Regions from separate parts of the Micromonospora sp. WMMD729 genome, predicted to be linked through region 3. Evidence: riboswitches for the same ligand, from Rfam matches in the RefSeq annotation. Region 3 holds a riboswitch; each other region holds the start of a gene.
The links. A riboswitch is a leader RNA that binds a small molecule or an ion and turns the genes downstream of it on or off. The one in region 3 is predicted to bind cyclic di-AMP.

Region 1 (2,256 bases), 490 kb from region 3:
GCCGAGCACCCGTACGGCTCGGTGGTGTACGGGTCGCGTTACCAGGGTCAGCGGGGGCCGACGCCGAGTCGCTCCTGGCAGAACTGGCGCGCCTGGCCGACGCGCTAGGGACGACGAGGGCCCGCCGCGAGCGGATCGCGACGGGCCCGAACCTGTCCCGCGTCGGTCAGCCGGGACGGCCGTAGCTGTGGATGGGCCCGTCGTCGACCTTCTTCATCTTGACGGGCACCCCGGCCTGGGAGGCGTGCACCACCCAGCCGTTGCCGACGTACATCCCGACGTGGTGGATGTCGCTGTAGTAGAAGACCAGGTCGCCAGGGCGCAGGTCGCTCTTGCTGACGTTCTTGGTGACCCGGCTCTGCGCGGCGGCGTTGTGCGGCAGCGACACACCGGCCTTCGCCCAGGCGGCCAGCATCAGCCCGGAGCAGTCGTACGAGTTCGGTCCCTCGGCGCCCCACACGTACGGCTTGCCGATCTGGGCGCAGGCGAACTTGACCGCGATACCGGCACCGCCACCCGGGTAGCTGGCCGGGCAGGGCGCCGGGCGCAGCGGACCGCCGCCGCCGTTGCCGTACACCTTGAGGCGGAGCTTCTGCAGCCGGTCGATCTCCTCGTTGATCTGCTTCTTCTTCGCCGCCAACTGGGCCTCGGTGCGGGTCAGCTGGGCCACCATCTCGTCCAGCGGCGCCTTCTGCCGGGCCAGCTCGTTGCGCAGGTCGGCGACCTGACGGACGTCCTCCTGCTGGTTGTGGGCGAACCGGTCGAGCATCTCGAGCTGCCCGACGACCTCGCTGGGCGACCGGCTGCCGAGCATCGTGTTCACGGTCGACAGGTTCTCGCCCATGTAGGCGCGCACGGCCAGCGCGCTGACCTTGTTCATGGCGGCGTCGACCTGACGCTCCAGCGGCGCGATCCGGGCGGCCAGGGCGTCGGCCTGCTTGCGCTTGAGGGCCAGGTCGGTACGGGTGGCGTTGTGCCGCTCGATGATCGGTTCGAGCTTGTTCCAGTCGTCGTCGATCTGCTTCTCGATCTCGGCGACGGACGGGTCGGCGTGGGCCGCCGTGGCGCTGCCGGTCAGGACGACGGCGACGCCGACCAGGGCGGCGAGGGCGGTGGTGAAGCGGGACCAGCGTGGACGCGGCACGGTCGACGTCGGGTCGGCCGGAGCCGACCGTCCGGACGACGGCCGCGGGGCATGGGAGGCCACCGGGTTCCGTACTCCTTCTTCCTGACCGCCTACCGGGTTAGCTGACGGGTTCGGGCGGGAAGTGGGCGCCCTACCGCAGGAACTGCGGATTCACCCCGGGGATCGTGGGTCCCCGGCTCGCTCGCGAGCGACTCGGCGGTGTCGGTCCGTTACCGCCCGGGGTGGGCAGACCTGCTACCGGGCCGACGAATGACCAGAGTAGAGACGGCCGTTACCGATCCGCAACCCGTGCGGCCGTGACACTCCGTACCGAATCGCGCGTTCCATCGCGGTGATGTGAAGGTTTCTTTCCGCTGATTTTGATACATGGAAAGGTATTGACGCGGACTCCCCCGTAGCGCGAAGGTGACCGCAACCGACACCAGTTCATATGTAGGGGGTTCGATGAAACGTCCGACCCTGCTCGCCGTCGCGCTGCTCACCGCCACGGCGACCGTACCGCTACCCGCCGGACCGGCCGCCGCGGCACCCGTGGCCGACCGCCAGCAGCAGTACGCCGCTGCCGCGACCGAGTACGGCGTGCCGCTCGACGTGCTGCTCGGCGTCTCCTACCTGGAATCCCGGTGGGACAGCAACGCCGGCACCCCGAGCACCAGCGGCGGCTACGGCCCGATGCACCTGACCGACGCCCGTCACGTGGCCGCCCTACCCCGGCGCGGCCACCACGACGCTCCGGGAGAGGACCCGCGCGGCGACGACTCCCGTCGCGCTCTGACGCCCGCGCCCGCCACCGACGACGCGCCGCCCACCGCCGCGCTACAGACGCTGGACGCCGCCGCCGCGTTGACCGGCGCCACCGTCGAGGCGCTGCGCACCGACCCGACCACGAACATCCGGGGTGGGGCGGCGCTGCTGGCCGCGTACCAACGGGAGGTCGGCGCCCCGGTCGGCGTCGGCACCGACCCGGCCACCTGGTACGGCGCGGTGGCCCGCTACGCCGGCGCGGACAGCGCCGATGCCGCGGCGGCCTTCGCCGACGAGGTCTTCACCACGATCGGCGCCGGCGAGACGCGGGTGACCGACGACGGCCAGCGGGTCACCCTGCCGGC
Region 2 (2,256 bases), 1.7 Mb from region 3:
GGCAGCCCGGAGGCGCGGGCCGCCAGCGCCAGGCCGACCACACCACCGAGCGAGTGTCCGAGCACGACGAGGCGGTCGTCGGAGGTCAGGCCCTGCGCGACCCGCTGGGCGAAACCCTCGAAGGAGTACGACGCCAACGGCGCCGACCAGCCGTGACCGGCCAGATCGGGCGCCAGCCACCGGCCGGGCCAGTGCTGCTCCAGCAGAGGTGCCCAGGGCAGCCACACGTCACCCGTCGCCCCCATGCCGTGCAGCAGCAACAGGATCGGCTCACGGCCGGCTTGACCACCCGATTCATCCACCACGGCCGCAGTCTCCCACGGTTCCCGGCCCGGTACGAGAGCCGTTCAGCGGCGTGGTCCGCACAACGTCACGGGCGCCGCCCCTCGTGGGGACGGCGCCCGTGGCGTCGTGGGTGTCCGCGCCTCGATCAGGCGGAGTAACCCCGGGTGGCGATCCAGTTCGCCAGGTCGATAGTGGTGATCCAGTAGGCCGGGTCGGCGGCGTTCGCCGAGTCGGCGATCCGCACGATCCGGCCGTTGTCCTTGTAGCCGACGACGGCGATGTAGTGCCCGCCGCCGTAGGAGTGCCAACCGCCGTTGGTGTCGGTGGCGTCGCCGACGACGTTGGCCACCACGCCGCGACCGTCGGTGATGGCCTTGACGACGTCGGCCTGCAGGCGGTCGATCTGGGCCGAGCTGGGGGTACCCGCGAACATCCGGGTGCGGTACGGGGAGCCCTTCACCTCGGCGTTGAGCACCCGGGTGGTGTCCTCGGCCGAGTTGGTGCCCATCTCGGTGGTGCCCAGCTCCGCGCCGAGTTCCTCCTGGGTGCGGTCGATGCCGCTGGCGCTGAGCGCGTTGCGGGTGGCCGCCGGGCCGCAGTTGTAGTAGGTGTTCTGCGCCTCGTAGTCGTAGTCCAGGACCTTCGTCGCGGGCGGCTTGGGCGGCGTCGGCTTCCGGGTCAGGTCCGGGTTGCTCGTGGCCTTCGCGACGGGGGACGCGGCGCTGGTGGCCGGGGCGGCGGTGCTCGGTGCGGCGCTCGCCGACGGGGGCGCGGACCGGAGTTCGCCACGGGAGGCGACGGTGTCGCTGCGCATCTCGGCGACCGTGGTCGGGGTGCGCGAGCCGGCCGGGGCGTCGTCGGCACCGGCGACCAGGGCGCCGGTGGTAGAGGCGATGACCAGGGCCGCGGCGGAGGCGGCGACGATCTGGTACGGGCGCTCGGTCGCCAGGCGACGGAGCTGGCGCTTCAGGGTGTGCTTCACGAGGTCCTCCACGGTTCACAGGGAGAGCGGCACACCGGGGCTCGACCGGTATCCGGGCAGGCGTCAGCGCACGGGCCGTGGCCCGCGGATGATGAACCGCTCAGGGGAACGCCCGGCGTGACCGGGCGGGAAGTGCGGTGACCGGGGGTCAGCTCACCGTCACGAGGCGGGTGAGCGGAGACACCGCTACGCCGTGGAGGCGGAGGAACAAAGAGGGGGGCGAGGGATGCTGCACGAGGATGGAACTCCTTCCGTCACCGCCTACCGGGTTAGCTGACGGATTCGGGCGGGAAGATCGCCCTACCGCGGGCCGTGGCTCGCGGATTCACCCCGGACTTACTGTGGGTCCCCGGTTCGTTGTTCACGATTGAGCGGGTCGGCGCGGCGTCGCCTGTTGCGATCGGTTACCGCACCGGACGGGACGACACTACTGGTCGGTCCGCACTCTGCCAAGCCGCTCTCACCTGCGTAAACATCATTTGGCACCGCAATTTCTGCGCGTTTGGCCGCTGACGTGACTCGATGGGACAACCGGTTCCGCCGGCACCTGCGGGCGACAACCGGACACGGCGCCGAGAACGCCGCCGCAATCGCGAGAACAATGGCCGCCGATGATGCCGGTCGCCCGATTTTCGCCGCCGGTGACCCGCCTCACATAACGGATCGGGCTCAACCGGCGCGGACCGGACGCCAGCGTGCAGCCACGGCCGTAGGCGACACCCGGGTCACCGTACGGCGCGAGGGCACCGCGACCGGCCGTGACCGCACCGCCGCCGCGTACGCCTCCTGGGCGAGGGCGCGTGCCGACGAGGCGGCCACCTCCGCGTCCCGCCAGGCCGTCCGCTCGCGCTCGGCGGCCGTCCGGTGCTCGGCCAGCCTCGCGTCCCGGATCGCCCGGATGAGCAGCACCTCCTGCTCGACCGGGTGCCGGCGCGGATCCCAGCCGCGCCGGTGCCCGAACACGTCACCGAGCTGCGCCATGGTCAACT
Region 3 (2,256 bases):
CGCCGGTCTGGCCGCCAGCTTCGCCATCCTGCTCACCTTCGTGTTGCCCGCCATCGGCGCCGGCCGGTCCCCGCTGCTGGTGGCCGTGGTCGGCGCGGCCCTGATCATGTTCGTGGTGCTCTACCTGACGCACGGGGTGACCGCGCAGACCTCCGTCGCGGTTCTCGGCACCCTGGGCAGCCTGGTGCTCACCGGCGTGCTCGCGACCATCGCCACGGCCGCCACCCAGCTCACCGGCTTCGGCAGCGAGGACGCCACCACGCTCTCGATGTTCCAGTCCGATGTGGACCTGCGCGGCCTGCTGCTCGCCGGGATCATCATCGGCTCACTCGGGGTACTCGACGACGTGACCGTCACCCAGGCCGCCACCGTCACCGAGCTGGCCAACGCCAACCCCGGGCTGGGCCGGCGACAGCTCTACCGGGCGGCCACCCGGGTCGGTCGGGCGCACATCGCCTCCACGGTCAACACCATCGTGCTGGCGTACGCGGGCGCGTCACTGCCACTGCTGCTTCTGCTCACCGCCGACTCGCGTCCCATCGGGCAGATCCTGACCAGCGAGTTCCTCGCCCAGGAGATCGTCCGCAGCGCGGTCGCCACGCTCGGCCTGATCGCCGCCGTACCCCTCACCACCGGGCTGGCCGCGGTGGTGACCGCAGCCGGATCGACGACCCCGACCGACGCGGACGCCCCGGCGCCGCGCCCCCGCGCGGACCGCGCGGAGGCGCTGGCCGCTCTCAGTTCCCCGCCTGCGGGTCGGGCCGACGGGCCCGATCCGCAGCGGAGCACACCCCCATCCACCGCCACCACCGGGTGGCCAGAGCCGAACAGGAGCACGGATACGGCATGGTGACACTCCTCAGCGTGACCGGATCGGGCACCCGCCCTGAGAACCGCGTCACTGGTCACTCAACGCCATGGCGAAATGACGCTTTTAGTCGGCATCAGGACGTAGCTCAGGCGGTGGACTCTCGGGTAACCTCGCTGCCGGTCACCGACGAAGGCGCGCAGCGGCGCCTGCGGTGCCACCGCCCAATCGCCAACCGGCGAGCCGGGGACCCAGGTACGTGGGGTGAATCCGCGACAGCGGTAGGGGCCACTTCCGCCCCGAACCCGTCAGCTAACCCGGTCGGCGGTCGACGGAAGGGAAGATTGTGACGGCACCCCTACGCCGCTGGTTGACGCCCGTGGTGGCCGTGCTCGCTGCGCTGACCGTGTTCGCCGGGCCCCTCCCGGCGCACGCCGCCCCGACGACCCCCACGCCGTCCGGGCACGAGGAGGCCGACGAGCCCAAGCTGCTCACCGACGTGATCGAGCAGACCAACCGGGACTACGTGGCGGCGAAGTCCAAACTGGACAAGTCGAAGAAGCGGCAGCTCGAACTGGCGGTGGAGGTCGAGCGGGCCAAGGCCGATCTGGCCGCGCTGGAGCCGCAGGTCGCGCAGATCGCCGCCCAGTCGTACCGGACCGGGCGGATCGGTGCGATGGCCATGCTGCTGGAGAGCGACGCCCCGGACTCGTTCGTCCAGCGGGCGGCGGCGCTCGACGAGATGAACATGGTCAACGGGAAGAAGCTCGCCGAGGTCAACGCGGTGAAGGCCCGCGCCGAGCAGGCCAAGCTGCTTCTCGACGCCGAGGTACGCGAGCAGCAGAAGCAGACCGCGCTGATGGCGAAGGACAAGCGCGACGCGGAGAAGTCTCTCGCCCTGGTCGGTGGTGAAGGCTTCACCGGTGGCCTGGTCGACGCCAAGTCGATGGTCGCCCGGATCGGCCCGGGGCGCACCGCCGACGGCGACTGGAAGCCCCAGTCGTGCAGCGAGGACGACCCGACCACCTCCGGCTGCGTCACGCCGCGCACCCTGCACGCCTACAAGGAGGTCAAGCGGGCCGGCTTCAACCGGTTCGTGGGCTGCCACCGCAACGGTGGACCGTACGAGCACCCGAAGGGCCGCGCCTGTGACTGGTCGCTGCAGAAGAGCGGCTTCAGCCCGTGGCACAACAACGACACCCGAATGTACGGCAACAACGTCGCCGCGTTCCTCATCCGCAACGCCGACCGGCTCGGCATCTACTACGTGATCTGGAACCGGCAGATCTGGTTCCCGGCGACCGGCTGGAAGTCGTACAGCGGGCCGTCCAACCACACCGACCACGTACACATGTCGCTGCTCTGATCGACGCCCGCAGAGTGAGGGCCGTCCCGCGTCCGGCGGGGCGGCCCTCGACGCGTCAGGCGGCGGTGGTCGCCGCCGGGTC

Region 1: another riboswitch for cyclic di-AMP. It lies ahead of ACN263_RS30395 (NlpC/P60 family protein); the one in region 3 lies ahead of ACN263_RS01320 (coiled-coil domain-containing protein).
Region 2: another riboswitch for cyclic di-AMP. It lies ahead of ACN263_RS09015 (C39 family peptidase); the one in region 3 lies ahead of ACN263_RS01320 (coiled-coil domain-containing protein).

Annotation. Positions count from the first base shown of each region.
Region 1 is NZ_CP186059.1:6,583,368-6,585,623, reverse strand. Features, by position in the region: gene dcd (dCTP deaminase) at 1-108, shown strand, start outside; gene ACN263_RS30395 (NlpC/P60 family protein) at 167-1,207, opposite strand; cyclic di-AMP (ydaO/yuaA leader) riboswitch at 1,220-1,355, opposite strand; gene ACN263_RS30390 (N-acetylmuramoyl-L-alanine amidase) at 1,592-2,256, shown strand, end outside.
Region 2 is NZ_CP186059.1:1,962,338-1,964,593, reverse strand. Features, by position in the region: gene ACN263_RS09020 (alpha/beta fold hydrolase) at 1-305, opposite strand, end outside; gene ACN263_RS09015 (C39 family peptidase) at 431-1,279, opposite strand; cyclic di-AMP (ydaO/yuaA leader) riboswitch at 1,511-1,651, opposite strand; gene ACN263_RS09010 (hypothetical protein) at 1,937-2,256, opposite strand, start outside.
Region 3 is NZ_CP186059.1:287,682-289,937, reverse strand. Features, by position in the region: gene ACN263_RS01325 (YibE/F family protein) at 1-853, shown strand, start outside; cyclic di-AMP (ydaO/yuaA leader) riboswitch at 1,020-1,150, shown strand; gene ACN263_RS01320 (coiled-coil domain-containing protein) at 1,155-2,174, shown strand; gene ACN263_RS01315 (carbonic anhydrase) at 2,230-2,256, opposite strand, start outside.